DNA from 4 places in the Mesorhizobium calcicola genome. Region 1 is predicted to be linked to each of the others. Evidence: riboswitches for the same ligand, from Rfam matches in the RefSeq annotation. Region 1 holds a riboswitch; each other region holds the start of a gene.
The links. Region 1 has a riboswitch for thiamine pyrophosphate ahead of thiC (phosphomethylpyrimidine synthase ThiC). Riboswitches for the same ligand answer to the same signal wherever they lie in the genome.
Positions count from the first base shown of each region.

Region 2: linked by a shared signal. The riboswitch ahead of ACFSQT_RS36835 (YkoF family thiamine/hydroxymethylpyrimidine-binding protein) and the one ahead of thiC (phosphomethylpyrimidine synthase ThiC) in region 1 are both predicted to bind thiamine pyrophosphate.
Region 3: linked by a shared signal. The riboswitch ahead of thiC (phosphomethylpyrimidine synthase ThiC) and the one ahead of thiC (phosphomethylpyrimidine synthase ThiC) in region 1 are both predicted to bind thiamine pyrophosphate.
Region 4: linked by a shared signal. The riboswitch ahead of thiB (thiamine ABC transporter substrate binding subunit) and the one ahead of thiC (phosphomethylpyrimidine synthase ThiC) in region 1 are both predicted to bind thiamine pyrophosphate.

Region 1 is NZ_JBHUGY010000016.1:135,015-142,521, reverse strand. It holds gene panC (pantoate--beta-alanine ligase) at 1-347, shown strand, start outside; gene ACFSQT_RS39790 (bifunctional hydroxymethylpyrimidine kinase/phosphomethylpyrimidine kinase) at 419-1,204, opposite strand; gene ACFSQT_RS09090 (thiamine phosphate synthase) at 1,195-1,800, opposite strand; gene ACFSQT_RS09085 (thiazole synthase) at 1,797-2,570, opposite strand; gene thiS (sulfur carrier protein ThiS) at 2,572-2,763, opposite strand; partial or broken gene thiO (glycine oxidase ThiO) at 2,738-3,741, opposite strand; partial or broken gene thiC (phosphomethylpyrimidine synthase ThiC) at 3,738-5,580, opposite strand; TPP riboswitch at 5,687-5,802, opposite strand; partial or broken gene ACFSQT_RS09065 (3-oxoacyl-[acyl-carrier-protein] synthase III C-terminal domain-containing protein) at 5,900-6,153, opposite strand; gene ACFSQT_RS39750 (hypothetical protein) at 6,196-6,342, shown strand; gene ACFSQT_RS09060 (DUF982 domain-containing protein) at 6,506-6,748, opposite strand; partial or broken gene ACFSQT_RS09055 (hypothetical protein) at 7,021-7,491, shown strand.
Region 2 is NZ_JBHUGY010000076.1:3,335-10,841, reverse strand. It holds gene ACFSQT_RS36860 (tetratricopeptide repeat protein) at 1-967, shown strand, start outside; gene ACFSQT_RS36855 (hypothetical protein) at 973-1,116, shown strand; gene ACFSQT_RS36850 (ABC transporter substrate-binding protein) at 1,104-2,126, opposite strand; partial or broken gene ACFSQT_RS36845 (ABC transporter ATP-binding protein) at 2,119-2,885, opposite strand; gene ACFSQT_RS36840 (ABC transporter permease) at 2,882-3,694, opposite strand; gene ACFSQT_RS36835 (YkoF family thiamine/hydroxymethylpyrimidine-binding protein) at 3,731-4,339, opposite strand; TPP riboswitch at 4,330-4,443, opposite strand; gene ACFSQT_RS36830 (LysR family transcriptional regulator) at 4,542-5,462, opposite strand; gene ACFSQT_RS36825 (SDR family oxidoreductase) at 5,607-6,344, shown strand; gene ACFSQT_RS36820 (nucleotidyltransferase family protein) at 6,561-7,507, shown strand, end outside.
Region 3 is NZ_JBHUGY010000027.1:70,049-77,555, forward strand. It holds gene ACFSQT_RS17145 (NAD-dependent succinate-semialdehyde dehydrogenase) at 1-1,474, shown strand, start outside; TPP riboswitch at 2,225-2,341, shown strand; gene thiC (phosphomethylpyrimidine synthase ThiC) at 2,447-4,282, shown strand; gene thiO (glycine oxidase ThiO) at 4,279-5,247, shown strand; gene thiS (sulfur carrier protein ThiS) at 5,247-5,444, shown strand; gene ACFSQT_RS17165 (thiazole synthase) at 5,448-6,221, shown strand; gene ACFSQT_RS17170 (thiamine phosphate synthase) at 6,218-6,823, shown strand; gene ACFSQT_RS17175 (hydroxymethylpyrimidine/phosphomethylpyrimidine kinase) at 6,814-7,507, shown strand, end outside.
Region 4 is NZ_JBHUGY010000038.1:131,431-138,937, forward strand. It holds gene ACFSQT_RS25810 (ABC-F family ATP-binding cassette domain-containing protein) at 1-1,473, opposite strand, end outside; gene ACFSQT_RS25815 (thiamine diphosphokinase) at 1,475-2,119, opposite strand; TPP riboswitch at 2,208-2,322, shown strand; gene thiB (thiamine ABC transporter substrate binding subunit) at 2,366-3,364, shown strand; gene thiP (thiamine/thiamine pyrophosphate ABC transporter permease) at 3,622-5,247, shown strand; gene thiQ (thiamine ABC transporter ATP-binding protein) at 5,240-6,019, shown strand; gene ACFSQT_RS25835 (M48 family metalloprotease) at 6,278-7,507, shown strand, end outside.

The sequences.
Region 1 (7,507 bases):
CGGATGGGCTGGCGATGTCGTCGCGCAACACGCGACTGTCCGCCGCCGAGCGCCCCTCCGCGCCCCGACTGGCAGAGATCCTGTTCGAAACTGCCGGGCGGCTAAGCTCCGGAGAACCCGTAGAGCGCCTGCTGCATGAGGCTCGACAGGCGATCCTGGCTGCGGGCTTTTCGCGGGTGGAGTATCTCGAACTTCGCGCCGGCGATAATCTTGCCCTGATGGCCACGCCGGGTCGACCGGCGCGGCTGCTCGTCGCCGCCTGGCTCGGCCAGACGCGGCTGATCGACAATGTCGAGGTGGAGTCGGCGCAACGCTCGGTTCAAGCGTTGAAGCAAGCCGCTGCCTGACCCTCCTTCGCGGGGCCGAAGGAGCCAGATATCGGTCTCCCCATTGCAAACGGCCGAGCTGGCGACGGGCCTCAACTCGGCATGCGGGCTGCGGTCATTCGGTTGAATTCCTCTGAAGCTGCTCGAACACAAACCGCTTGCCTTCGCGCACACTGTCTTCGAGCCGCTTTGCCTTTGCAAGATGCGCCGCAATCGCGCTGGCAAGCATGCAGCCTGTGCCACGCATCGATACTGCAAGACGCGGCGCATCGAAGCGAATGGGTTCTTGACCGGAGCGCAGCAGGATATCCGTCGAACGAAGTCCCTGTTGCATGGCCGCCCTTGATCAGCAGGGCCTGCACTCCGGCGTTCAGCAGCTCCTGGCCTTGCAACACTGCGCCGTCCTCATCCGGTGCCAGTTCCGAGGCAACCAAGAGCGCCAGCTCGATGAGATTGGGTGTGACGAGACGGCAAAGCGGCATCAGTTCACGCTTCATGGCGACGACGGCGTCGGCTTCCAGCAGCGCCCGGCCTGAGGTCGAGGTGAGCACGGGGTCGAGGATTGCCGGTACCTGCGGAATTTCGAGCAGCACGGCGGCAACGGCAGCGATGATCTCAGCGGTTGCGAGCATGCCGATCTTGATGGCCGCCACCTCGTTGGCCTGAAGTGCCGCCCGCATTTGATCGGCCACTAGGCCGGGTTGCAGATGACGGATGTCCCTGACGGTGTCGTGTGTCTGCACCGTCACTGCAGTGAGAGCAAGGCAGGTGCGCACGCCAATGGAAGAGATCGTCTCGATGTCGCGCGCAATTCCGGCACCACCGCTGGAGTCCGATCCACCGACGACAAGTACATGCGGTTCTCGCTTCAGCGCCATCGGTCTGTCTTTTCGATCCATTCTCGCGTGCGCGCCTCGGCATCGGCATTCAATGTAATGTCGGTGACCACCGCCGCGCAGCCGGCGCCAGCCGCGAAGACACCGTTGAGCCGGTCAGGGTTGAGGCCGCCTATGGCGACTAGGGGAGTCGGCGCGACTCGCCGCCTCCACTCGCTGATCCGTTCGACCCCTTGCGGCGCCCATTTCATCTTTTTCAGGATGGTGGGATAGATCGGACCGAGCGCGATGTAGTCGGGTCTGGCCGCCATGGCCGTTTCCAGCTCGGCATGATCGTGGGTGCTCAGTCCGAGCCTTAGGCCGGCTGCCCGTATCCGCGAGAGGTCGGCGCTTTGCAAATCCTCTTGGCCGAGATGCACGAAGTCGCAGCCTTCCTCGATTGCCAGGCGCCAATGGTCGTTGACGATGAGCTGGCAGTGGTGCTGGGCGCACAAGGCCTTTGCCTTCCGGATCTCCGCGCGCAACGCGGCCTTATCCACGGTCTTGATGCGAAGCTGAACCAGATTGACGCCGAGTGGGACCAGCCGTTCGATCCAGGCGGCACTATCGACGATCAGGTAGAAGGGATCGAGCTTCATGAAAAAACTGCCCTTCCGATCGTCGGTGTTGACGGCATCGCGACCTCGCGCGGTTCGAGCATTCCAGAACAGAAGGCTTCGCGGCCGGCATCGACCGCCTTGGCGAATGCTCGCGCCATGCCGACCGGATCGGCCGCCTTGGCGACCGCCGTGTTCAGGAGCACGGCGTCAAAGCCGAGTTCCATCACGGTTGCCGCGTGCGACGGACGTCCAAGTCCGGCATCGACAATCAACGGAACGTTGGGGAAATGCCCGCGCATCGAGCGCAGCGCCGGGATGTTGACTGGCCCGAGGGCTGAACCGATCGGCGCGCACCACGGCATCAAGACCCTGCAGCCAGCCTCCAGCAGCCGCTCGGCGACGACGAGGTCGTCGGTGGTATAAGGGAATACCGAAAAGCCGTCCTCGCACAAGATGCGGGCGGCTTCGACAAGGCCGAACACGTCCGGCTGTAGTGTGTCGTGGTTGCCGATCACTTCGAGCTTGATCCAACTCGTTCCGAACACTTCGCGCGCCATGTTCGCAGTCGTGACCGCTTCCTTGATGGAGTGGCAGCCAGCAGTGTTGGGCAGGATTTTCGTGCCGAGCGATCGGATCAGCGACCAGAATTTTTCGCCGGCCCTGCCGCCCGCCATCTCACGCCGCAAGGAGACGGTCACCACGGAGCTGCCCGACGCCGTGACCGCATCAGCAAGGATGGCCGGCGAAGGATATTGCGCCGTGCCGAGAAGCAGCCGGGAGGGAAGTGGCGTCCCGAAAAGCTCGAACATGCTAGCCTCCCTGCATCGGCGAGAGGATTTCGATCCAGTCGCCGTCGCTCAACTGGAATTCGGCCCGCCTGGCCTTGTGCACGAGGTCGCTGTTGACGGCCGTCGCCAGCCAATCGCCCTCATAGTCGAGCGCTGCAAGCAGCTCTGCCAGCGTGGTCGCGGCAACCTCATGCGCTTCGCCGTTTACGGTCAATTTCATGAGGCAAGCTCCACGGGTTTGTCTTTGCTGAGGAGAAATTCGGCCGCCTGGCGCGCCATGGCCGGGGCCAGAAGAAAGCCATGACGATAGAGGCCGTTGATCCTGACGGTGTCTCCGCTCGCTTCGACCAGCGGCAGATTGTTGGGAAAAGCTGGACGAACCCCGACGCCGGTTTCAAGGACCTCAGCCTCGCCAAAGGCCGGATGCAGAGCGCAGGCAGTGCCGAGCAACTCCATCATCGAACGGACTGTGATCGATCCCCCGGACTGGCTTTCGATCATCGTCGCGCCGATCATGAAACGGTAGTCGGTGCGCGGCACCACATAGAGCGGAAAGCGCGGATGCAGCAGCCGGACCGGGGCGCGACAGCGAGACGTCGGGCGTGCGCAGGATCAACATCTCGCCGCGAACGCCGCGCAGCCTGTCGTCGACCGCTGCCATACCCGTGCAGTCGATCCAGCGATCGAAACCCAAAGCATGCCGGGCGTCGGCGCCGAAGCAGAATTCGACACCCATGGCCGTGAGCCTGTCATGGAGTGCCGTCATGGCCTGGCGCGGGTCGAGATGAGCCTCGTCGGGGAAAAGCAGTCCACGGCGGAAGCGACCGGCGAGGTCGGGCTCCAGTAGCGCGATTTCGTCTTCGTCGACACGCCGATGGCCTGACGTGCGGCTGGCGAAGCGGTCGAGCTCGCCCGCGTCGCGCGGCGCGGCCACAACCAGTGTTCCGGCCTGTGTCACCTGGCCGGGCAACACCGCCTCCCACCATTCGGCGGCATCGCGTCCGAGATCCAGCACCAGCTGCTCGGCGCTTTCCCGCTCGCACCATGGCGCCAGCATGCCGCCGGCGAACCACGACGCATTGCCGCCAAGGCCATGCCTTGTCTCCGCAACGGTCACGGTCGCGCCGCGCGTGGCAAGCTCGAAGGCCGCGGTGAGGCCAGCGACGCCGGCCCCTTTGACCAGGACCTTCATGACGGCTCATGCGCCTCCGCCGGCGTAGGCGGTTTGCCGGCCTCATCCGCCGGCATGTAGAGGTCGCCGCCTGCGCGATATTTCTCGGCCATCGCCGCCATGCCCTCTTTTTGCGCCTCGGCGCGGATGTCGTGAGAAATGCGCATGGAGCAGAATTTCGGCCCGCACATCGAGCAGAAATGCGCCACCTTGTGTGCTTCCTTGGGCAAGGTCTGGTCGTGGAAGGAACGCGCGGTTTCGGGATCGAGCGACAGGTTGAACTGGTCTTCCCAGCGGAACTCGAAGCGCGCGCGGGAAAGGGCATCATCCCTGACTTTCGCTGCCGGGTGCCCCTTTGCCAGGTCGGCGGCATGCGCGGCGATCTTGTAGGTGATCACGCCGGTCTTGACGTCATTGCGGTCGGGAAGCCCGAGATGCTCCTTCGGCGTGACGTAGCAGAGCATGGCGGTGCCGAACCAGCCGATCATCGCCGCACCGATGCCCGGAGGTGATGTGGTCGTAGCCCGGCGCGATGTCGGTCGTCAGCGGCCCCAGCGTATAAAACGGTGCCTCGCCGCAGACGGCGAGCTGCTTGTCCATGTTCTGCTTGATCTTGTGCATCGGGCACGTGGCCGGGGCCCTCGATCATCACCTGGCAGTCCTTCGCCCAGGCGATCTGCGTCAGCTCGCCGAGCGTCTCCAACTCGGCGAATTGTGCAGCGTCGTTGGCGTCGGCGATCGAGCCGGGACGAAGGCCGTCGCCGAGCGAAAAGGACACGTCATAGGCGCGGCAGATGTCGCAGATTTCCTCGAAATGCTCGTAGAGGAAGCTCTCCCGGTGATGGTGCAGGCACCATTTAGCCATGATCGAGCCGCCGCGAGAGACGATGCCCGTGACCCGGTCGACGGTCAGCGGGATATAGTGCAGTCGCACACCGGCGTGGATGGTGAAATAGTCGACGCCCTGTTCGGCCTGCTCGATCAGCGTGTCGCGATAGACCTCCCAGGTCAGCTCCTCGGCGATGCCGCCGACCTTTTCCAGCGCCTGGTAAAGCGGCACCGTGCCGATCGGCACCGGCGCATTGCGCACGATCCATTCGCGAATGTTGTGGATGTTGCGGCCCGTAGACAGGTCCATCACCGTGTCGGCGCCCCAGCGGATCGCCCAGACCATCTTTTTCGACCTCTTCGGCCATCGATGAAGTGACCGCCGAATTGCCGATATTGGCGTTGATCTTCACCAGGAAATTGCGGCCGATGATCATCGGCTCGCTCTCGGGATGATTGATGTTGGCGGGAATGATCGCCCGCCCGCGCGCCACCTCGTCGCGCACGAATTCCGGCGAGACGAAGTCGGGGATCGCCGCGCCGAAGCTCTCACCGTCGCGCGGCAGCTTGCCGCGCATGATCTCGCGTCCAAGGTTCTCGCGGATGGCGACGAACTCCATTTCGGGCGTGATGATGCCGGCGCGCGCGTAGGCGAGCTGTGTCACCGCCTTGCCGGCCTTGGCCCTGAGCGGGCCGGTTGCGGACCGGAAATTCCGGCGTCAAGCGCTCGCCCGCCGCGAATCCGTTGTCTTCCGGCCGGACATGACGGCCCTCATAGGCTTCGACATCGCCGCGTGCCGTAATCCATTCGTGGCGAAGCCGGGCGAGGCCTTTTCGATGCTGGTTTCGACAGTCGGGTCCGTGTAGGGGCCCGACGGATCGTAGACGATGACGGGCGGTTCACCCGCCGTCGGATGGACGGAGATTTCGCGCATCGGCACCTTGATGTGCGGATGGAGGACGCCGGATTTGTGGATCTTTGCGTGAAGCGGGCAGTGGTCCCGTCGACACGGCGGGGGTGAGGGCATTCATCTTGAGGCTCCTTTGCTCATGCATTGGAGACCCAGTTCTGTGCCGGAAGGATGAAAAGACGCTTTGATCTACCTGCTTGGAAACAGGTCTTCGGGCGTGAACTCCCGCAAAGCGCTTGCACCGTCCCTACGCCAGTATGAACTGGATCAGGTTCAACGGGTCACTGCGCCGCGAAAGCCAGCAGTATCTCAGCCCCTTGCCGGGACTCCCCCTGGTGAATGTCTCAGGTTGAACGGGCAGGCGCGGCTTTGTCAAGCGCCTGTCGACCGGCCATCCATATCACTCGGACAGTTTTGGCCCGTGGGCGGCCACCGCTCGGCTATATTCCAACGACGACAGCGCCGCCGCTCAAGCCCGCTCCCGCCGCCGCCAGAAGAACTTTTTCGCCAGGCCGAAATGGCTTCGTCTGGTGGCCAGTGACAGCGACAGCGGGATCGTCGCGGCGGAAGAATTGCCGTATTCGGCGATCGTCTTGACGACAGCACGATCGGCAAGGCCAAGGTTTTTCCCTACGGCATCAAAAATGCGGGCATTGGCCTGGTGCGGCACGAAGCGGTCGATGTCCTGCGGCTTGTGCGTGAGGCGGCTTCTTCTTCGACAACTCCAGAGGCCCTCATGCAGGTCATCGACGGCGAGCCCGTCGTCGTGGAGATCCGCAAGGGGGGCAGCGCCGACGGCGTGCCGGAGAAGCAATGCGGCCCTTCTGGCGGCGACGACAGGGTTGCGTTCCACCAACCGGAAAGACCTCCGCCGCAAACCTGAGCTTGGCGGATGATCCAACGAATCAATCTTGCGCGACGAGCGCAGCACTCGATACGCAGCTATGTATCGCGGCTACAAGAGTAAGCGTTCGTTCGATCTATTTGTCTGCGTTACTGCTCTTGCGGGGGTTTTGAAGTAATTGAGGCTATTATAATCTTGGAACTCAATCACTGCGCAGAATTTTCGCTTCTAACGCCGCCACAACGAAAGCCCGTCTGGCAACCAGCGGGTGGGCTTCGCCACGCAGAACCTGAAGGCATGCATCCATAGCCAGTTTCCGCTTCTTCGTCTGATCATGGAAGCTCCGGAGCAGAATCGTGGCCGCGTCGTTCACATCGAAAATGACGCGCTCACGGTCATGTCGGCCAACTTGCACCACCACGGGTCGGACGAACCTGCTCGACATCCAATTACACCCTCAATACCGAGCTTGGTGCGGTCTGCGCCTGCCATGACGTCGGCTCGTTTCATACATGTATTGCCGAGGGCCGAATAGGGCCAGCAGACCTTGCCGGCCTTCACACTTCGTGCGCCAGCCACCTGGCGCAAACTCTGCTGCAATGCCGGCGCTTCTGGCGGCGGGCGGGGATGCCGGCAGAGGTAGAGGGCGGGCGGGCCTGCAGCGGCGGGTGAAGGTCCGGGAGAGAGGCTCCCGGCGTCCGCCGCGGAGCAGCAACCATGACACAAATGGAATTTCACACGCCCGTCCGTAACGCGCGTGCCGGTTACAAGGTCGACGTCAGCCGCGGCCAGCGTATCGGTCGCGTGTCGTCGGAGTGGTTCAATCGGCCGGCCGACGAGCGCTACCTTTCTCTCACCGATCTCCATAATTCGGTGAAATGGCGAACCGAACGCATCAAGACCCGCCTCGTCGAAAGCGAACTGATCCGCGTCGACGCCAGCCGCGACGATCGGGAGCGCCTGTGGCTAATGCTGCCCGATGCGCATGCCCCTGTTGCACCCACGCATTGGAGTTTTGGCCAACTCGCCAGCCTGGTCGGCGCGCCGGCCACCTATCTGCGCCAGCTTCCAGCGCCGCTGGCTGCCATCAATCTGCAGCACGGCCTGCTGTCCCATCGCGAGCTTGTGAAAACCTTGGAGGCAAAAGACGGGCGCAGCGAGCTTCGCGCCGTCACCGGCCCGGATTATAACTGACTGGGGAGAG
Region 2 (7,507 bases), on a different contig from region 1:
CGGCAAGGTCACCGAACTCTATCCCGCCTATGTCGACGCTTACATCGGCCGCGCCGTCGCCTGGAGCAGGAAGGATCAATTGGACCGCGCCATCGCCGACTACAGTCGCGTGATCGAACTAGACCCGCAATATGCTCCGGTTTATTTCGGCCGCGGCAGCACCTGGTTCGCAAAGGGCGATTACGACCAAGCCATTGCCGACTTTGATCAGGCGCTGAAGCTCGATCCAAAGCTGGCGCTCGCTCGTAAAGGCCGCAAGCTGGCGGTGGTGGCGAAAGCGAACGCCTCAAAAACATCAGACGAAGCCGCTGGCCAGGCTAGCGAGGAGGCGATCAAGCTAAGTAGCGCTTCATCAGCCGCGCAGGCGTTCAGCAAGGGCCAGGCACTGTATGAGAAGAACGACTATGACGGCGCCATCGCGCAGTATGGTAAGGCGATTGCGCTCCTTCCGGTATTCCACGACGCCTATCTGGCCCGAGCGATGGCCTGGGGATCCAAGGGCGAATACGCTCATGCCGTCGCCGATTACAGTCAAGCAATCACGCTCAATCCGAATTTTGCCGATACCTACTACGACCGTGGTCAGAACCGCAGTTTCCAAAAGGATTACGACGGGGCGCTTGCTGACTACGGAAAGGCCATCAGTCTCAATACCAGGGACGCGAGGGTCTATGCCGATCGGGGCCTCATATTGATGGGCAGGCATGAGGACGTTGCAGCGTTACGTGATTTCGAAGAGGCCCTCAGCCTCGATCGCAAGAACCCCTTTGCCTATTTGGGCCGAGGCGTGATTCGAATCAGCGAGGCGGATTATGACGGAGCCATCGCCGATTTGAGCCGGACGATAAAGCTCAAACCGGATTTCGCCGCCGCCTACAAAGTGCGGAGCAGGGCGTGGGACGCCAAGGGCAACCACAAGCGCGCCGAGGCCGACCGCAAGAAGGCACGCAGCCTGCAGGGGAAATAACAGGTTTGGGCAGGGCTGCCTCGTCGCTGCAGGGTGAGCCGGGGCGACAGATCGAAATCGCCCTGCTCTACAAGATCGCCATACCTAGGCTGCCGCCCGAGTTCCTGATCTTCCCTTTCAGGGGCATATTCGCCACCTACCCCAGATAAGCATTGCTGAAATACCCCCCGAAATCCGGGCGTGATTTGGCCGGCGTGCCGTCGGCATCACGCAGAATGCCTGACGCGAAGAGGTAATCGCCGATCGCGTCCATCCGGGCCGGATCCATGATGCCGATGGCGCCGTTTTCGCCGCGCAGGTAGTGGCCGTCGATCAACGCCTTCAGCGAGGCATCGATCAGCGCCGGATTGCTCAGGGCGTCCTTGTTGGCGGCGATCAAGAGGGCTGCAGCCTCGTCGGGATGGTCGACGGCGAACTGGTAGCCGCGCCGCGTCGCCTGGATGAAGGCGGCAGCAGATTTGGGGTTTGCCCGGAGATAGGCGTCGCTCGAGGAGATCAGCGTTGTGTGCTCGTTGGGCACGCCGTAGTCGGCATAGACGAAGCTGTGCTGCTTGACGCCTTTCAACTCGGCTTCGACACCTTCCCAGGTCGAGACCTCCAGCGTGAAATCGACCGAACCGTTGGTCAGCGCTTCATAGGCCGAAGTGCCGAGCGTCACCGTCCCGAATTTGCCCTCGCCGCCATCGTGGCGGATGATGGTGCCGATCACCGCGTTTTCCCAGGCGCTGCCGAAGCCGCCATAGGTCAGGCCGTCGAGGTCCCTGGGGCTTTTGATCTCGCTGCGCGCCGCGTTGAACACCAGCCGGCCGGTTTCGGATTGCACCACGGCATAGACGCCCTTCAGGTCGGCTCCGGCGGTTTTCTGGGTGAACAGGCTGATGGTGCCGTTGATGCCGAAATCGGCAACGCGGTTGGCGACCAGCGTTCCGGCACCAGTATCGCTGTAGGGCAGGATGTCGACATTCAGCCCGGCCTCGCCGTAAAAGCCCTTGTCGCGGGCGACGAACAGCCCGATGTGGTTGGTGTTGACTGTCCAGTCGAGTGCGACGGTGATTTTTTGCGCCGCCGATTGCGCTTGGGCACGGCCCGCTCTGGCAACCACCGGAAGGCCGGAGGCAAGGGTGAGCAACAAGGCCTGCCGGCGCGTCAGGTCAGTCATGGTCGTTTCCTTCGGATAGTTGCGGATTGAGGATGATGTCGAGAATCTCTGCCTCGAGCGTGCTTGCCTGCCATGCGGCCAAGCCGGTTGGGTCGCGCGGGCGCGGCAGCGGCACCTTGATCTCACGGAGATGCGGGCCGGGCGCGCCGATAACACATAGATGCGGTCGGACAGGAAGACGGCTTCGCGCACATCGTGGGTTATCAGGAGCGCCGTCCAGCGGTGGTACCGCCACATCTGTTCCAGCCAGCGCTGCATGGCGGCGCGGGTCAGTGCGTCGAGCGCACCGAACGGTTCGTCGAGCAAAAGCATGTCGCGCTCCTGCACCACGGTGCGCAGCAGAGCCGCGCGCTGGCGCATGCTGCCGGACAGTTGCGCGGGAAAATGCCGCTCGAAGCCGGCAAGCCCGAATTCGGCGAACAACGGTGCGACGCGCGCCCGCGCCGCCTAGCGCCCGATGCCTTGCATTTCGAGCCCAAGCGTCGTGTTGTCGAGGATGCGTCGCCACGGCATCAGCGCGTCACGCTGCGGCATGAAGGCGAAATGCCTGCCGTGGTCATCGAGCGGCGTGCCGTCGAAGAACATCTCGCCTTCGCCGTGCTGCGCACCGGTCAGCAGCTGGAACAGCGTCGACTTGCCGGCGCCCGATGGACCGAGGATGGAGACGAATTCACCGGCGCCGACGCTGAGCGAAATGTCGGCGAGCACGTCGAGCCCGCCAAACGCCTTGCGCACATGCCGCAGCTCGAGCCGGCTCATTGCTGTGGCCCCGTCCTTGCGGGTTGCTTGCCGACGGCCCGTTCCCAGGGCATGGCAAGACGCTGCAGCAGCACCGTCAGTCCAAACAGGATGAGGGTCAGCGCTGCGCTGACGCCGACGGCGGCCAGCACCAGGTCGGGGCGGAAATTGTTCTTGGCGTTGAGCATGTAGATGCCCAACCCCTTCGCCACACCGGCATATTCGGCGAAGATGGCGCCAACCACGGCATAGGTGATGGAGATCCTCAGGCCAGCGAAGAAATAGGGCAGCGCCGAGGGCAGCCGCGCCAGGAGGAAGACGCGCCAGCGCCCTGCCCCCATGGCACGCAGCATCCGGCCGATCTCGGCCTCCGTCGCCTCGTAGCCCTGCACCAGTGCCACCAGCATTGGAAAGAAGGTGACCAGCGCCACCAGCATGATCTTGGGCACCAGTCCGAAGCCGAACCACAGCACCACCAATGGCGCGACCGCCACCAGCGGCAAGGTCTGGCTGACAATGAAGACGGGAAACAGCGCACGCCGCAGCGGCTGGAAGAAGTCGACCAGCATCGACAGCGCAAAGGCCGCGCTGAGCGAAAAGGCAAAGCCGATCAGCGTGGCGCGGATGGTGGGAATGGCGTTGTCGACCAGCGCCTCGCGATTGAGCATCGCTTGCGCGAACACGCGCGACGGCGCCGGCGTGTCGTCGGCTTGATGCCGGAATAGGTCCCACGCCAGCAGGAGCAACCCGACCGAGATCGCGGCTGGTGCTGCCTTGACAAGAAGGCTCGCGATCGGGCGCGAAGCGACTGAGGATGAGGCCCCGGACATAACCTTTGACGGGGTCGCGCGCAGAGCGCGGCTGGCTCAGACGGCCGACGGGCTGTTGGCCGAGACCGTGACGTCGAGGGTTACGTGGCCGGCGCCGGGCCCGAAACGGCAGAAGGCTTCGTCGAGCGCCGAAAAGATCGCGCCGGCATCAGCGCGCAATTTCGTGCAGAAATGCTTGGAGCGCTCATAGACGCCGGACTGCTTGAGAAAATCGATGCAGCCGTAGATCTCGTCCATGTGGTCTTCGGTGCCCATCACATAGAGCGAGAACTGCGCTGCCGCCGGCTGACCGGCCAAAGCTGCGCCGCGCACCGCCGCGATTGCCGCGTCCTTGCGCGGACCGAGTGGCCTGACAGGCCCGCCAAGCGCATCGGAGCGGCAGATCGGATGATCCGGCTCGCCCGGGCAGCCACGCGAGATGGTGGCCGACAGCACGCAATGCTTGCCACCGCGTGCCGCCGCCACGAACAGGTCCCGCATCGCCGGAAACAGCACTTCGGGCGGCCCGACCAGCAGAGTCGAGATGTCGTCGGTCTCGATCCTGAGCCGATCGCGGTAGGGATCGAGCGCGCCCAGCGCGCCAAGGATGACGCCGACGAAACAGTCGGCCATGGGATATAGGGAAATCTGTGCGCCTGAAAACATCGCCCGCCTCGCTCCGCTGGTATTACCCAGATCAGCTTCTAGGGTCTGTGGGCTTGCCGCCCCCGTCTCAGCCCCGACCGTACGGAGCACCCCTGTGATGCGCGGGTTAGAGCACCATTCGAGCGGAAAGCCGTTTTTCGGCGCGCTGCGCTAAAAGCATTGCGCCAGGCCTGCGAAACCGGGCCGTTGGAACGACAAACTCTCAACCATCTGGCAGCGTCGGGCGACCGGTATGCGCATGGCACAGGAAATCGACGAAGGCGCGCACGGCCGGCGGCGTATGACGCTGCTTCTGGTAGCAGAGGAACCAACCGGGAAAGGTCGGACACCAATCATCCAGCAGCGACACCAGCCTGCCGGCATCGATCAGCGGCCGCACGAGGTCTTCCGCCCAAAAGGCGATGCCGACGCCCTGCACGGCCGCCGCAATGGCCATGTCGCGGCTGGAGACGACAAGCGGGCCGTTGACCGCGACCGAGAACCATTGGCCATCCCTGGCGAATTCCCATGCGTAGAGGCCGACACTGCCCGGCCGGCGCCAATTGATACAGCGGTGCTGGAGCAGATCCGCGGGTGCCGACGGCGATCCGTGACGGGCGAGGTAGTCCGGCGAGGCCACGGCGAGCTGTCGCTGTGTGCCGCCAAGCGTCACGGCAACCATGTCGGCTTCGAGGAATTCGCCAAGCCTGGCGCTGACATCAAAGCCGGCCTCAACAATGTCGATGGCGGCATCGTCGATCATCACGTCGAGCACGATGTCCGGCCATGCTTCATAAAAACGGCCAAGCACCGGCTCCAGGTAGGTGGCGGCGGCAACGCTGGGCATATGGACGCGCAAGACGCCGGCCGGTGTGTCGCGCAAGGCGGTCGCATCGCCGACCGCCGCCTCCATCTCGGCCATGGCTGGCGTGAAGCGCGCGTGCAGGCGTGCGCCGGCTTCCGTCAAAGAGAGGCTGCGGGTCGTGCGGTTGAGCAGGCGCAGGCCAAGCCGCGCTTCGAGCTGGCGGATCGTCTGGCTGAGCGTGGACGCCGAAATCCGCAGATCTTCAGCGGCACGGGCGAAACTGCCATGCGCGACAACAGCGGCAAAGGCCTTCAGCTCCGCATAGTCACTGCCGCGCATTATGCCGTGTTCTCCAATGAATATCGTGTCATTCTATGGTATTTTCCGAAAACCGTCTGCTGCCTAGCTTGAGAATATGTCTCAAACGGCGCCGTCATCGGCATCGAGCGTATCTGAATCTCTCTCTGAGCAGGAGCCACGAACATGCGGAAACTCAACGGAAAAATCGCCCTGGTGACCGGCGCCTCCTCGGGCATTGGCGCGGCAACCGCGCTGGCATTGGCGGCGCAAGGCGCGATTGTCGCCATCGCGGCGCGGCGTCGGCAGCGGCTCGACGATCTGGCCAGACGCATCCGCGACGCCGGCGGCGAGGCGCTCGCGATCGAGGCCGACATCACCAACGAAGCGCAGGCAACCGCCATGGTCCGGCGCGTGCTGGACGACTATGGCCGGGTGGACATGCTGTTCAATGTCGCTGGTGTCGGCGTCGCTGCCCCCTTCCAGAACACCACCACCGGCGAATACCGGGAAATGGTCGACATCAACATCCTGGCTTTGCTCTACACGATCAACGCAGCGCTGCCGGCGATGAAACGGCAGGGATCGGGACACATCGTCATCGTTTCGTCCGGAACCGGCCGCTACATCCACCCATCGGTGGTCTACTCCGGCACCAAGCATGCGGCCAGCGCTATGGCGGAATCGCTGCGCCGAGAAATCGGCAAGGACGGCATCCGCGTAACCGTGATCGAGCCGGGCGCGGTCAGGACTGAGTTCACCGCCAACATGCGCGACGATGTCCGGCTGGCGGTCGAGCAAAGGCTGGGTGACATGGAGCAGCTGGAGAGCGAGGATATCGCCGCCGCCATGCTCTACGCGGTCTCGCAGCCACCAAGGGTCAATGTCAACATCCTGACGCTCTATCCGACGCAGCAGGCCTGAAAACTCCCGCGGCTCATTCCCCGCCGCGATCGGTTGCTCCGTGGCGTGTGATGGGTGGCGCCAGTCCGACAGTATGGAGGAAAGCCAGACACGAAGTTCGACGGTTATAAGGTTTTCGCAATTTTCTTATAACTCCCTTGAAATTCGAGGCAAAGGCGCGCAGTTATAAGAGAACCGCGAATTTCTTATAACCTGAAGGCATTGGTCGAACGCAGGATGAAACCGATCGACATCGCTTATCGCACCTTGTTCGCTGAACTGGTGCAACGAAGCCTGGACGCCTCGTTCCAAACCGACTTCTCGACCGCGGGCAATTTCGTGCGGGTTCCTGTAAAAGGCCGCGACTACTGGTATTTTGAGGAAACCAGGCCGAAGACAACAAGACGATATGTCGGCCCGGCCGACGATCCCGAGATCGCAAACCGCGTCGCCGCCTTCAGGGAAATCAAGAGCGACCTGAAGGCTCGTCGCAAGCTCGTGTCGACGCTTGTACGCGAGGCTGGGCTGATGGAGCCGGAAAAATTCACCGGTGATATCGTTGAAGCCCTTGGCAAGGCCGGGTTTTTCCGCCTGCGGGGTGTATTGGTCGGCACCGTCGCGTTCCAGACCTACGCCGGATATCTGGGCGTAAGGCTACCGGGGGTAGCGCTGCAGACAGGCGATGCCGACTTTGCTCAATTTCACTCCGTTTCCGTCGAAGTGAACGACAGTCTGCCGCCGATCATGGATGTGCTGCGCGCCGTCGATCCTTCGTTTCGCGAAATTCCGCACCGAACGGATGTCAGTCGCACAACGCAGTTCGAAAACGCTTCCCGGTACAAGGTCGAATTCCTGACGCCAAACCGGGGCAGTGACGAATACGCTGACCACGCGAGCGCGATGCCGTCATTGGGCGGTGCATCGGCGCAGCCTTTGCGATTCCTGGATTTTCTGATCCGCGAACCCGTAAGAACCGTCCTGTTGCATCGATCCGGAGTCCCGGTGCTGGTCCCCTCACCCGAGCGATATGCTGTCCACAAACTGATTGTCGCCTCCCTTCGCCAAAAGAATGCAAACGGCGCCGCAAAGCGGGAAAAGGATGTTCTTCAGGCAAGCTTGCTTGTCGAAGCAATGGCAACTGCCCGCCGGCAAGATGACCTCGCCGTGGTGTTTGCTGAAGCATG
Region 3 (7,507 bases), on a different contig from region 1:
GCCGCTGCTCCCGCCTTTGATCCCCCATCTCAAATCTCCCGACCTGTTTGGCAACCTTGACCGTCTCCCGGCCCTTGGCACGCCAGTTTGTGAGCGCACATTTGTGGTCCTCAACCCATCGACCGGCGAATTGCTGGCAGAGCTTCCCGACATGGGAGTCGAGGAAACACGCGCTGCGATTGACAAAGCGTACATGGCGCAGCCTGGGTGGGCGGCGCTGACCGCTCGAGAGCGCAGCGACATCCTCTGGCGCTGGCATCAACTGATCGTCGACCACACCGACGACCTCGGCGCGATTCTGACCGCCGAGATGGGCAAGCCACTGGCTGAGGCCAAGTCTGAGATATCGCATGCGGCGGCGTACCTGCAATGGTATGCCGAAGAGGCCAATCGCATCTATGGCGAGACGATCTCCGCCCCGTCGACCGACCGCCGCATGCTGGTGATCAAGCAGCCGATCGGCGTCGTCGGCACGATCACACCCTGGAATTTCCCTGCTTCCATGGTGGCGCGCAAGATCTCGCCGGCTCTGGCCGCCGGCTGCACGATCGTGCTCAAGCCGGCCGAACAGACACCGCTCGTGGCGGGCGCAATGTTCGCGCTCGCCCATCAGGCTGGCTTTCCCGAAGGCGTCGTCAATCTGGTCTATGCGTCCGAAGGTGATGCGGTTGGCCGTGAACTCTGCGGCAACCCCAAGGTCCGCAAGATCAGCTTCACCGGTTCAACCGAGGTCGGGCGGCTGCTGATGCGCCAATGCTCGGATCAGATCAAGAAGGTCAGCCTCGAGCTGGGAGGAAACGCGCCTTTCATCGTCTTCGACGATGCCGATGTCGATGCCGCGGTCGACGGTGCGATCCAGGCGAAATTCCGCAATGCCGGCCAGACCTGTGTTTCCGCAAATCGCCTTTATGTCCAATCGGGCGTTCACGATGAATTCGTCGACAAATTCGTGAAGCGGGTTCGCCAACTTCAGGTTGGTGACGGTTTCGATCCCGCGGTTGCCATCGGGCCGCTGATTGATCAGCATGCTCTGGCCAAGATCGAATCCCATATCGCCGACGCCGTCGAAAAAGGCGGTATTGTTCGATGCGGTGGCAAGCGTATCGGCACGAGGGGCACGTTTTTTCAACCAACCGTCCTCACCGGTATTTCCAGCGAGATGACAGTCGCGCAAGAAGAAACATTCGGACCGTTGGCTGCAATCATCAACTTCGACGACGCCGATCAGGTCGTACACGAGGCCAATGACACGATCTACGGCCTCGCCGCCTATTTTTATGCCTCCAACCTGAAGCGTGTCTGGCGCGTGGCCGAGGCCCTGGAATATGGCATGGTGGGTATCAACACCGGGCGCATGTCCTCCGAAGCCGCGCCCTTTGGCGGCGTGAAGCAGTCCGGCATAGGGCGCGAGGGTTCCCGCCATGGGCTCGAGGACTATCTTGAGATGAAGTACCTCTGCATGGGCGGAATCTGAAGCAGGGCACGATTTTGTTCGCGCTTTTCCTCGCTCAAGTTGTGACGAGGGTGCAAGCATCAACGCTGGCGGTATGATGATTGAGGCTCGGACGGCGGTCAGGCATCAGCCCCCCACTTGCCCGTGTGTCGCCTCTAACTCCCCTGCCTGCGAGCTCACTGCGCTTTCGCGTGCGACATAGCCAGCCGTCCAAAAGGGAAACGACGGACACTTCGCTTCAATCTTGCCAGCCGTCCCTCAAGGCCACTTTTCCGACGGGGGACAAGCCGGCCGGCCGGGCAGATAAACGGAACCCCGCTTCCGGCGGTTTGAACAGAGTGCTGCCAATGGATCGGCTGGTTGACTCGCTGCCGAGCAGGTGATCGGCGGCGTATATGCGGTGGCAAACAGCATGGTCCGCGATGGCGGTCTGCTTTTCACTTTCGCTTTCGCGCGATCTCCCCGTCAGCGCCTGAGGGAATTGGTGGATAGCGCTGACGACACGCCGACACGTCTGGCGGGGCCTTTTACGCCGGTCCGGTTCGATGCTCTGGCACATCATCGGACCGGGCGCCTCCGCTATTCGTCGATCTCGACGCACAGGGCCAATACACCTTCTCGATTCTTGACGAGTCGCAGAAGGCTTTGGCCATTCCTGCCCTGGTCTCCCGCGCGTGACTTGGCCCCGATCCACGAGCTTTCCATCCGCGCCCGCCGACTCCAGCGTGTCCGAAGGCGCTTGACAAAGCGGCGCCGTCCCGTTCAATTCGAGGCATTCACCAGGGGAGTCCCGGCAAGGGGCTGAGATACTGCTGGCTTTCGCGGCGCAGTGACCCGTTGAACCTGATCCAGTTCATACTGGCGTAGGGACGGTGCAAGCGCTTTGCGGGAGTTTATGCCCGAAGACCTGTCTCGAGCAGGTTGACCAAAGCGTCTTTTCATCCTTCCGGCACAGAACTGGGTCTCCAATGCAATTGAGCAAAGGAGCCTCAAATGAATGCCTTGACCCCAGCGGTTTCGACGGGACCGCTACCTGCCTCACGAAAAATCCACAAATCCGGCCTCCTCCATCCACAGATCAGGGTGCCGATGCGCGCGATCGACGTCCACCCGACAGCCGGCGAGCCGCCGGTGACGGTTTACGATCCGTCCGGCCCCTATACCGACCCCGCGGTCGAAACGAGCATCGAAAAAGGTCTTGCCCGAAGCAGGCACGCGTGGATCGCAGCGCGGGGCGATGTCGAAGCCTATGACGGTCGCCATGTCAGGCCGGAAGACAACGGATTTGCGGTGGGCGAGCGCCTGACGCCGGAATTCCCCGTTCGCAACCGCCCGCTCAGGGGCAAGGCCGGCAAGGCGGTGACGCAGCTTGCTTATGCCCGCGCCGGTATCATCACGCCCGAAATGGAATTCGTCGCCATCCGCGAAAATCTCGGCCGTGAGATTTTGCGCGACAAGCTGTCGCGAGACGGTGAAAGCTTCGGCGCGGACATTCCCGATTTTGTAACACCGGAATTCGTGCGCGACGAGGTGGCGCGGGGGCGCGCGATCATTCCCGCCAACATCAACCATCCCGAAAGCGAGCCGATGATTATCGGCCGCAATTTCCTGGTCAAGATCAATGCCAATATCGGCAATTCCGCCGTCACCTCCTCAATGGCCGAAGAGGTCGAAAAAATGGTCTGGGCGATCCGCTGGGGCGCCGACACGGTGATGGATCTGTCGACCGGCCGCAACATCCACAATATTCGCGACTGGATCGTGCGTAATTCGCCGGTGCCGATCGGCACGGTGCCGCTCTATCAGGCGCTTGAGAAGGTCGGCGGCATCGCCGAGGACCTGACCTGGGAGGTCTATCGCGACACGCTGATCGAGCAGGCCGAGCAGGGCGTCGACTATTTCACCATCCATGCCGGTGTGCGGCTGCATTACATTCCGCTCACGGTCGAGCGGGTTACCGGTATTGTCAGCCGAGGCGGCTCGATCATGGCGAAATGGTGCCTGCACCATCACCGGGAAAGCTTCCTCTACGAGCATTTCGCGGAAATCTGCGACATCTGCCGGGCCTACGATGTGTCCTTCTCGCTCGGCGACGGCCTTCGTCCGGGATCCATCGCCGACGCCAATGACGCGGCGCAGTTCGCCGAGCTGGAAACACTCGGCGAACTGACGAAGATCGCCTGGGCCAAGGACTGCCAGGTGATGATCGAAGGGCCTGGCCATGTCCCCATGCACAAGATCAAGCAGAACATGGACAAGCAGCTCGCGATCTGCGGCGAAGCGCCATTTTACACACTCGGGCCGCTGACGACTGACATTGCGCCAGGCTACGACCACATAACTTCCGGCATCGGCGCGGCCATGATCGGCTGGTTCGGCACGGCCATGCTCTGTTATGTGACGCCCAAGGAGCATCTCGGGCTGCCTGACCGCAACGACGTCAAGATTGGGGTGATCACCTACAAGATAGCAGCGCACGCCGCTGACCTCGCCAAGGGCCATCCGGCGGCGAAAGTCAGGGATGATGCCCTTTCCCGCGCGCGCTTCGAGTTCCGCTGGGAAGACCAGTTCAATCTGTCGCTCGACCCCGAAACGGCGCGCTCCTTCCACGACCAGACCTTGCCAAAGGAGGCGCACAAGGTGGCGCATTTCTGCTCGATGTGCGGGCCGAAATTCTGCTCGATGCGCATTTCCCACGACATCCGCGCCGAGGCCCAGAAAGAGGGCATGGCGGCGATGGCGGCGAAATACCGCGAAGGTGGGGATCTCTATGTGCCAGCGGACGAGACCGGTGCGCCCCTCATGCCCCAGGTGCCTGCGCGATCATGAAGGTGCTTGTCCAAGGGGCCGGCGTCGCCGGCCTCACCGCCGCCTTCGAGCTCGCCACACGCGGCGCGGCGGTGACCGTTGCCGAGATTGGGCATTGCCTTGGCGGCAATGCGTCGTGGTTCGCCGGCGGTATGCTGGCGCCCTGGTGCGAGCGTGAAAGCGCGGAGCAGCCCGTGTTGGATCTCGGACGCGATGCCGCCGACTGGTGGGATGTGGCAACGCCCGACGAGGTGACACGGGCTGGAACGCTGGTCGTGGCCTCGCCGCGCGATGCGGGCGAGCTCGAGCGGTTCGCCAGCCGCACGTCCGGCCATCGGCGTGTTGACGAAGACGAAATCGCGCAGCTGGAGCCGGACCTCGCCGGCCGCTTCCGCCGCGGACTGCTTTTCCCCGACGAAGCGCATCTCGACCCACGCCAGGCGATGACGGTGCTGCATGAGAGGCTCGCGGCGATGGGCGTCGAATTCCTCTTCGGCACGGACGCCAGGCAGGTTTCCGGGTTCGATCGCCGGATCGACTGCACGGGAATGGCGGCGGCCGACCACCGGTTGCGCGGCGTGCGCGGCGAGATGCTGATCCTGCACACGCCTGACATCTCGCTGTCGCGCCCGGTCCGGCTGCTTCATCCGCGCTTTCCGCTCTACGTGGTGCCGCGCGCCGATCACCATTTCATGATCGGCGCAACGATGATCGAAAGCCAATCCGGGGAACCAGTCACAGTCCGTTCGATGATGGAACTGATGGGCGCTGCCTGCACGCTCCATCCGGCCTTCGGCGAGGCTGGCATCGTTGAGACCGGCGTCGGCATTCGCCCTGCCTTTTCCGACAATCTGCCGCGTGTCGAGGCCCGTGGGAGCACGGTCGCGATCAATGGACTCTATCGCCATGGCTTTCTCCTCGCGCCGGCCATGGCGCGGCAGGCGGCCGAACTCGTCTTCACTCACGAACCCATGGAGCTTGCCTGATGAAACTGACCGTTAACGGCGAAGCGCTTGAGACCGCCGTCACAACGCTGGCGGCGCTGCTTGCCGCGCTCGACTATGAAGGCGATTGGCTGGCGACGGCCGTCAACAGCGACCTCGTGCACAGAGCCAGGCGGGCGGAGTTTCAGTTGAGCGACGGCGACCGGATCGAAATCCTCTCGCCCATGCAAGGAGGCTAGACCATGTTCGATCTTCTTGGAACGAACCTTCCTTCCCGGCTGCTGCTCGGCACGGCTCAATATCCTTCTCCTGCCATCCTTGCCGATGCGGTCAAGGCCTCGGGCACGTCGGTGGTAACCGTCTCTTTGCGCCGTGAGTTGGCGGGCGGCAGGGCCGGCCAGAAATTCTGGTCGCTGATCCGCTCGCTCGGCACAAGAATCCTGCCCAACACTGCCGGCTGCCACTCCGCCAAGGAAGCGGTCACGACCGCGAAAATGGCGCGCGAAGTCTTCGGTACGAGCTGGATCAAACTCGAAGTCATTGGCAACCACGACACGCTGCAACCGGATGTGTTCGGCCTGGTCGAAGCCGCCCGCATCCTGTGCGACGACGGGTTTGCGGTATTCCCCTACACCACCGACGATCTTGTTGTGGCCGAGCGGCTGCTGGAGGCGGGCTGCAACGTCTTGATGCCGTGGTGTGCACCGATCGGATCCGCCCTCGGGCCGATAAACATCACGGCGCTGCGCTCGATGCGCGGACATTTCCCTGGGGTCCCGCTGATCGTGGATGCGGGGCTGGGACGGCCGTCGCACGCGGCAACCGTCATGGAACTCGGCTTCGACGCCGTGCTCCTGAACACGGCGGTTGCCAAGGCAGCCGATCCGGTCGGCATGGCGCATGCGTTCGGCAAGGCGGTCGAAGCCGGCCGTGAAGCCTTTCTTTCCGGAATGCTCGAACCGCGCGAGGTCGCCATGCCGTCGACCCCGACATTCGGCAGGGCGGTTTTCTCATGAAGCTAGATCCCTTCTACCTGATCGTCGACAGCGCCGCCTGGATCGAACGGCTGGTGCCGCTCGGCGTCAGGTTGGTTCAGCTTCGCATCAAGACCATGGATGAGGTCGGGCTGCGCGCGGAGATCCGCAAGGCGAGGGCCTTGTGCACCCACCACCAATGCCAGCTCATCGTCAACGACCATTGGCGCCAGGCAATGGAGGAAGGCTGCGACTTCGTCCATCTCGGCCAGGAGGATCTGCAAACCGCCGACCTCTCGCAAATACGGGCAGCCGGCGTGAGGCTCGGGCTGAGCACCCATGATCACGCCGAACTGGAAACGGCCATGGCCGCCGAGCCCGACTATCTCGCGCTCGGCCCGATCTATCCCACCATCCTGAAGAAGATGAAATGGGCGCCGCAAGGGCTCGAACGGATCGCCGAGTGGAAGCGCCTGGTCGCACCGATTCCACTGGTTGCCATTGGCGGCCTCAACCCTGACCGGCTCGACGGTGTTTTCGAGGCTGGCGCGGACAGCGCGGCGGTGGTCACCGACATCACGCTGCATGCCGACCCCGAAGGGCGGACGCGAGAATGGATCGAAAAGACCAGGCCATGGCGCTGAGACGAGAACCGCATGTGCTTGTCGTCGGTGGTTCTGATTCCAGCGGCGGAGCCGGAATTGCACGCGATATCGAGACGATCTCTGCCGTGGGCGTGCGCACCTGCCTTGCCGTCACGGCGCTGACGGTGCAGACGCACGAGGCCGTCAAGAAGCTCCATCATTCGCCACCAAGCCTGGTGGCGGACCAGATGCGCGCGGCGCTTCAGGCCAATGAGGTGGCGGCCATCAAGATCGGCATGCTCGCAACCGCTGAAATCATCGCTGCCGTAGCCGCAGTGCTCCGCGAAAATCCGCAGGTGCCGGCAGTACTCGACCCGGTTCTCGCCTCCACGTCGGGCCGGGCGCTCCTCGAAGCAGGCGCCATCGCTGCCATGAAGCGTGATCTGGTGCCGCTTTGCTGTCTGGTCACACCCAATCTCATCGAGCTGGCGCTCCTTATCGGCGCGGAGCAAGCGGTCGATGAGGATGAAGCGGTCTGGCAAGGCCAGGAGCTCTTGGCCGCCGGCGCGCAGGCCATTCTGATCAAGGGCGGCCATGCAAAAGGACTTCGATCGACGGATATCCTGCTGCGCTCCGGTCAAGAACCCATTCGCTTCGATGCGCCGCGCCTTGCAGTATCGATGCGCGGGACTGGTTGCATGCTGGCCAGCGCGATTGCGGCACATCTGGCGAATGCGAGCCCGC
Region 4 (7,507 bases), on a different contig from region 1:
CAGCATGTCCGAATACCCGCCGGCATATTCGATCCAGCGGCCGCCGCCGTCAGGCGCGATGATGCTGGTCACGGTGCGGTCGAGGAAATCGCGGTCGTGGCTGACCAGGATGACGGTGCCGGCAAAGCCGGCGACCAGTTCCTGCAGCAGTTCCAGCGTCTCCATGTCGAGATCGTTGGTCGGCTCGTCGAGCACCAGAAGGTTTGCCGGCCGCGCCAGCACGCGCGCCAGCAAGAGCCGCGCCCGTTCGCCGCCGGAAAGCTCGCGCACCGGCGTGCGCGCCTGCTCGGGCTTGAACAGGAAATCCTTCATGTAGGAGACGACATGGCGCTGCTCGCCATTGATGACGAGGTTCTCGCCGCGTCCGTCGGTGAGGTATTGCGCAAGCGTCTCTTGCGGGTCGACCGCCTCGCGCTTCTGGTCGAGCGTGGCGATCTCCAGGTTGGTGCCGAGCCGCATCGAACCGGCGTCGGGCTTCATCTCGCCGGTCAGCATCTTCAGCAGCGTCGTCTTGCCGGCGCCGTTCGGCCCGACCAGGCCGACGCGGTCGCCGCGCTGGATGCGGGTCGAAAACCCCTTGACCACGCTCAGATCGCCGAAGCTCTTCTCGATGTTCTTCGCCTCGATCACCAGCTTGCCGGATTCGGCCGCGTCGCTGGCCACCATGGTCGCCGAACCCTCGGCGCCGCGATGGCCGCGGAAGCGCTGGCGCATGGTCTGCAGTTCACCCAGCCGGCGCATGTTGCGCTTGCGCCGCGCCGTCACGCCATAGCGCAGCCAGTGCTCTTCGCGCACGATCTGGCGGCCGAGCTTGTGCTGCTCGCGCTCTTCCTCCTCCAGCACGAGGTCGCGCCATTCCTCGAAATGGCCAAAGCCCTTGTCCAGCCTGCGGGTCTGGCCACGATCGAGCCAGATGGTGGCGCGCGAGACGCGTTCGAGGAAGCGGCGGTCGTGCGAGATAACGACGAGCGCCGAGGAGGTGCGGCTAAGCTCCTCTTCCAGCCATTCGATGACAGAGAGATCGAGATGGTTGGTTGGCTCATCAAGAAGCAGGATGTCGGGCTCCGGCGCCATGACGCGGGCGAGGGCGGCGCGCCTGGCCTCGCCCCCGGAAAGATCGTTCGGCCGCTCCTCGCCCGACAGGCCGAGATGCTCCATGAGATAGCTGGCGCGGTATGGATCGTCGGCAGGGCCAAGCCCCGCCTCGACATAGGCGCGGACCGTCGCAAAACCCTCCATGTCGGGCATCTGCGGCAAATAGCGGACGGTCGCCGAAGGCTGGCGGAACACCTCGCCGTCCTGTGGCTCGATCAGGCCGGCGGCGATCTTCAGCAGCGTCGACTTGCCCGATCCGTTGCGGCCGACCAGCGCGATCTTGTCACCGGCCGACGCCGTCAAGGCGGCGCCATCGAGCAGCGGCGTGCCACCGAAGGTCAGTTTTATCCCGTCGATATTGAGAAGGGGCGGGGCCATGTCAGCTTTCAGGGAGTGGATAAGGGTGGGCGAGCAGCAATGCGCGGCCATGGCCGAGCATGATTTCGAGGCGACCCTTGACCTCGTTGGATATGGTCAATGACGAGCCGAACGCCACCTTGACGCGGTCGAGCGGCCATTTGGCGCCGGTGACGGTGAGGCCGGAAAGATCGGAAAAGCCGAGCACCGAAAACAGCGTGCCGTCGGCATAGTCGAACCCGGCTTTCCCGTGCAGCAGCGGGACGCCTTCCTGCGCGCCGCTGCTCAGAAGCACCGTTGCTCCGGCCTCGGCCAGCCGCAGGGCGAGCGCCAGATGCAGGAAGGCGTGGTCGGCGCGCTTGCCGCCGAAGGCGCCCGCGAGCACCAGGCTGGTCGCACCGCGCTCCAGCGCGGCAGCGATGGCCAATTCGCCATCGGTCTGGTCCTTTTCCGTCGGGAAGGTCCGGCGCGGCACCGCGGCGAGGTCATCCGGCAGGTTGGCCGGCACTGAATCGAAATCACCCACCCACAGTTCCGGGACAAGGCCCAGCATGCGCGCATGGCCGATCCCGGCATCGGCGGCGATCACGCGCGAGCCTTCGACCTGGCGGTCGAGCCGTGGCGTGCGGATGAGATCGCCGCCAAGCAGGATGGTGAATGTGCACATATCGTGTGGCCCTTACCAGCCCGGCACGGGAAACGGAAGGCCGGCAAACTGCCACTTGCGCGGTTGATCGGCCGGGCCTATGTGTCGAAACGCTCTAACGGGGTGCCGGACGCGATCTTCGCGGACCGGCTGAGAGGCAAACTCGCCAACCCGCTGAACCTGATCCGGTTTGTACCGGCGGAGGGATTAGACGTTTCGGACAGTCCGACGCCTCAATTCCTTTCAATTCGAACGAAGGAGGCGCCGATGCGCACGCTGCTCTACTCTCTTGTCTCAGCAATGGCCGTGGTCCTGTCCGGGCCGGCCTTGGCCAAGGACAAGCTCACCATCTACACCTATGAGAGCTTCACCGCCGACTGGGGTCCGGGTCCCGTGGTGAAGAAGGAATTCGAGGCCGAATGCGGCTGCGATGTCGACTTCGTCTCGGTCGCCGATGGCGTCGCGCTGCTCAACCGCGTCAAGCTGGAAGGGGCTTCGACCAAAGCCGACATCGTGCTCGGCCTCGACACCAATCTGACCGCCGACGCCAAGGCCACCGGCCTGTTTGCGCCGCATGGCGCGGTGTCCGATGTCAATGTGCCGGGCGGCTGGAGCGACGACGTTTTCGTGCCTTTCGACTATGGCTATTTCGCCGTCGTCTACGACACCGAAAAGCTGAAGAGCCCGCCCAAGAGCCTAAAGGACTTGGTCGAAGGCAGCCCCGACGACAAGATCGTCATCCAGGATCCGCGCACCTCGACTCCGGGCCTCGGCCTGCTGTTGTGGGTGAAGTCGGTCTATGGCGACAAGGCGCCGGAGGCCTGGGCCAAGCTCAAGGCGAGGGTGCTGACGGTGACGCCGGGCTGGAGCGAGGCCTATGGCCTGTTCACCAAGGGCGAGGCGCCGATGGTGCTGTCCTACACGACGTCGCCGGCCTACCACATGGTCGCCGAGAACACCGACCGCTACAAGGCGGCCTCGTTCGAGGAGGGCGAGTATCTGCAGATCGAGGTCGCCGGCATCACCACGACAGGGGCCAAGAATCCGCTGGCCGAAAAGTTCATGGCCTTCATGACCGGGCCAAAATTCCAGGATGCCATTCCCGAGACCAACTGGATGTTCCCATCCGGCAAGACCGACAAGCCGCTCAATCCGGCCTTCGACAAACTGGTCAAGCCGACCAAGACCTTGCTGTTCAGCCCCGAGGACGTTGCCGCCAATCGCAAGGCCTGGGTCGATGAATGGCTGGCGGTGATGAGCAAGTAGGATTCAAGCTTCGCCAGATGTTCGCGCCAAGTCACCCCCCTCTGGCCTGCCGGCCATCTCCCCCGCAAGGAGGGAGATCGATAGCTCTGTCGCCTTGCTCATTCCTGCCATTTTGGAAATTGGCCTGGGCGGCGAAGCGCGCGATCTCCCCCCGTGCGGGGGAGATGTCCGGTAGGACAGAGGGGGGTGGGCGGGAGCTCGACCTTAGCCAAGCATTTCAATCAATTGGCACCCACCACAGAGTTGGGTAGCGCGACATGCCCGCGCGCCATCCAGCCGATCCCCGCATCACCTCCGGCATCATTGCTCTCGCCGCAATCGCGCTGCTGATCGGCGGCGCGTTTGCTGGCTTGCTCGTCGAAGGCGCTCACGATTTCTCCGGCGCCTGGGCAGCCTTCGATCCTTATCTGCTTCGCGTTGTCCGCTTCACACTCTGGCAGGCGGCGCTGTCGACGCTGCTTTCGGTCGGGCCGGCGCTGCTCGTGGCGCGCGCGCTGTCGCGGCATCCACGCTTCTTTGGCCGCGCCTTCATCTTGCAGCTGTTCGCCGTGCCGTTGGCGCTGCCGGCCATCATCGCGGCACTCGGCATTCTCGCCCTCTACGGCCGTGCCGGCTATTTCGCCGGCGCGTTCACGGTGATCGGCGGTGGGAGCTGGCCGGGCATCTATGGCCTGTCGGGCATCCTCGTCGCCCATGTCTTCTTCAACCTGCCGCTCGGCGTGCGGCTGTTCCTGGAGGCGCTGCAGACCATTCCCGCCGATCAGTGGCGGCTCGCCAGCCAGCTCGGCATGGGGGCACAACCGGCGTTCCGGCTGATCGAGTGGCCGACGCTGCGCGCGGCGTTGCCGGGTGTAGCCGGGCTTGTCTTCATGCTCTGCATTACCTCGTTCACGATTGTGCTGACGCTTGGCGGCGGGCCGGCCGCGACGACGCTCGAAGTCGGCATCTACCAGGCGCTGCGCTTCGATTTCGATCCCGCGCGCGCGGTGACGCTGACGCTGCTGCAGATCGCCTTGACCTTTGTCGTGGTGCTGGCGCTGACGCGGCTTGGCGTCAACGTGGTCGGCGACACCAATCTGCCGGTTGCGCCGCGCCGCTATCTCTCAATCAGCGGGGTCGAGACCTGGCTGAACGTCGTGCTCATCGCGCTCGCGCTGCTGTTCGTTGCCGGACCGATGGTGGCCACTGTGATGGCCGGGCTTGGCGCCGATCTCGGCCGGCTGGCCGGCGAGGCCGCCGTGCGGCAGGCGACACTGACCAGTGCCGTGCTCGCCTTCCTGTCGGCGCTGCTTTCAGTGATGCTGTCGCTGGCGCTGACCATGGCGCGCCGGGGGCTGGAGCTGAACCGCCGCTCCGGCGCGAGGACAATACTCGAGCATGCCGCCGATACCGGCGCCGGTTTTGTCCTCGTCGTGCCGCCGATCGTCGTCGGCGCCGGCTGGTTCCTGTTGCTGCGCCGTGTCGGGGATGTCTTTGCCATCGCCCCGGTCATGGTCGTCACCGTCAACGCGGTGATGGCGATGCCGTTCGCGCTGCGCGCTGTCCGTCCCGCCTATGATGCGGCCAGCGAGCGTCACGAACGGCTCTGTGCGCAGCTCGGCATTGCGGGCTGGAACCGGTTGATGCTGGTCGACTGGCCGTCGCTACGGCGGCCGCTCGCCACCGCCTTTGCCTTCGCCATGGCGTTGTCGCTCGGCGACCTCGGCGTCATCGCGCTGTTCGGCAGTGATTCCGTGCAGACATTGCCGTACCTTCTGTTGGCGCGCATGGGCAGCTACCGCACGCAGGACGCCGCCGGCCTGGCGCTGCTGCTCGGCCTCGTCTGTCTCGCGTTGATCTTAGCGGCGCACTGGCTGGGAAGGGAGAAGAACCGGGATGCCTGACGGAGCGGCCAGCAGGTCTGGAAAGGGCGCTCCGGTACGGCTGGACCGGGTGTCGTTCAGCTATGGCGAGGCGCCGCTTGTTTTCGATGTCGATTTCGCCGCGTCGAAAATCACCGCTATCATGGGGCCGAGCGGTTCGGGCAAGTCGACGCTGCTCAACCTGGTGGCGGGGTTCGAGACGCCGCGGTCGGGCCGTGTGCTGATCGGCGGGGTCGATGTCAGCGCTGAGCCGCCTTCGACGCGGCCGGTGTCGATGGTGTTCCAGGAAAACAATCTCTTCGCCCATCTTTGCGTCGAGCAGAATGTCGGGCTCGGCCGTTCGCCATCCTTGCGGCTGACCGAAGCGGACCGCGCCGCGATCGCCGAGGCGCTTGCGCGCACCGGCCTGGGCGGCAAGGAAAAGCGCCTGCCGCGCGAGCTCTCCGGCGGCGAACGCCAGCGCGTCGCACTGGCCCGGGTTCTGGTGCGCGATCGGCCGGTGCTCCTGCTCGACGAACCCTTCGCCTCGCTCGGCCCGGCGCTGCGCGACGACATGCTGGATCTGGTCGCCACAGTGCACGCCGAACGCGGCATGACGGTGCTGTTCGTCACCCACCAGCCGGAGGATGCCCGCCGCATTGGCCAAGACATGGTGTTTCTGGACAATGGATTGGTCACGGCAACCGGCAAGGCGGACGATTTCTTCACCGGGGCTGGTCCGGAAGCGTTCCGGCGCTATATCGGCGGTGCGGGCGATGTCGTATCACGAGATATTGCCCGGAAGCGGACATAATTTACGGTCAAACCGGCTCCAGGCGATGTGGCGCTTGCTTGCCATGACCGGAGGAGTGTGGCTAGGTCCGCCTTATTGGTCCGGCACAGGCCGTGATTTGCCTGCAGCATCCGCCGCCTGCCCCGAGGGGCGCGCGACGGATGCTGCAGCAGTTTGAGATAGCGCATGATATTTTCCGAAGATCGCCCCCGATTTTCGTGGTCATGCGCCGGAACCCGAAAGGAAGCCGTTCTGGCGATCGGCGTTGAGAGGCTACGAATGAATCCGCTGGCGCGCTTTCTCGCGCTGGCCGGCCTTGCCGTGGCGTTGGCGAGTTGCCAGATGTTCACGCCTCCCGAGGTTCAGGAATCCGGCTTCCAGCCTTCCGACAAGCCGATCACGGTCGACAACGTCGCCGCCAACAGCAAGCTCGCCGAACTCGCCAAGGCGCAGCATCCGCGCATCCTGGCCACCTATGGCGGCGAATATTCCGATCCCAAGCTCGAGCGCATGGTCGCCAAGGTGGTCGGCAACCTGACCGTCGTGTCGGCCAACCCGACGCAGACCTACCGCATCACCATTCTGAATTCGCCCAATGTCAACGCCTTCGCGCTGCCGGGCGGCTATCTCTACATCACGCGCGGCCTGTTGGCGCTGGCCAATGATTCGGCCGAGCTTGCCGCGGTCATCGCGCATGAGATGGGCCACGTCACCGCCAATCATGGCCTGCAACGCCAGCAGCTGGAGGCGGAGGAAGGCCTGGCGACCAAGGTGGTTTCCGATGTCCTCGGCGACAGCCCGACCGCCAAGGCGGCGCTGATCCGCGGCAAGCTCAGGCTGGCGCAATTCTCGCGCAACCAGGAGCTGGAAGCCGACGCCATCGGCATCAAGTCGATCGGCGAAGCCGGCTACGATCCTTTCGCCGCCGGCCGCTTCCTGCAGTCGATGTCGGCCTATACCGATTTCCGCTCGATCAGCGGTGCCACCGACGCCAGCCTCGACTTCCTGGCCACCCACCCCAACACGCCGCAGCGCATCGATCTGGCGCAGCGCCATGCCCGCCAGTTCGGCGCGCCCGGCGTCGGCACGCGCGACCGCGATTCCTTCCTCGCCGGTATAGACGGCCTGCTTTATGGCGACACACCTGAGGAAGGCTATGTGCGCGGCGAAACCTTCCTGCATCCGGGCCTCGGCGTGTCCTTCTCGGTGCCCGAAGGCTTCATCATCGACAATTCGGCCGCGGCGGTGACCGCAACCGGCCCGGGCGACATAGCGATCCGCTTCGACGGCGTCTCCATCGACAAGAACCGGGCGCTGACCGACTATATCCGCAGCGGCTGGGTGGCTGGTCTCGACGACAGCAGCGTCAAGCAGGAAACGATCAACGGCAACGATGCGGCGACCGCGCATGCCCGCGCCGAAGGCTGGCAGTTCGACATCGCGGTGATCCGCGCCGGCGGCCAGGTCTACCGGCTGCTGACCGCGGCACCATCGGCCAGCACCTCGCTG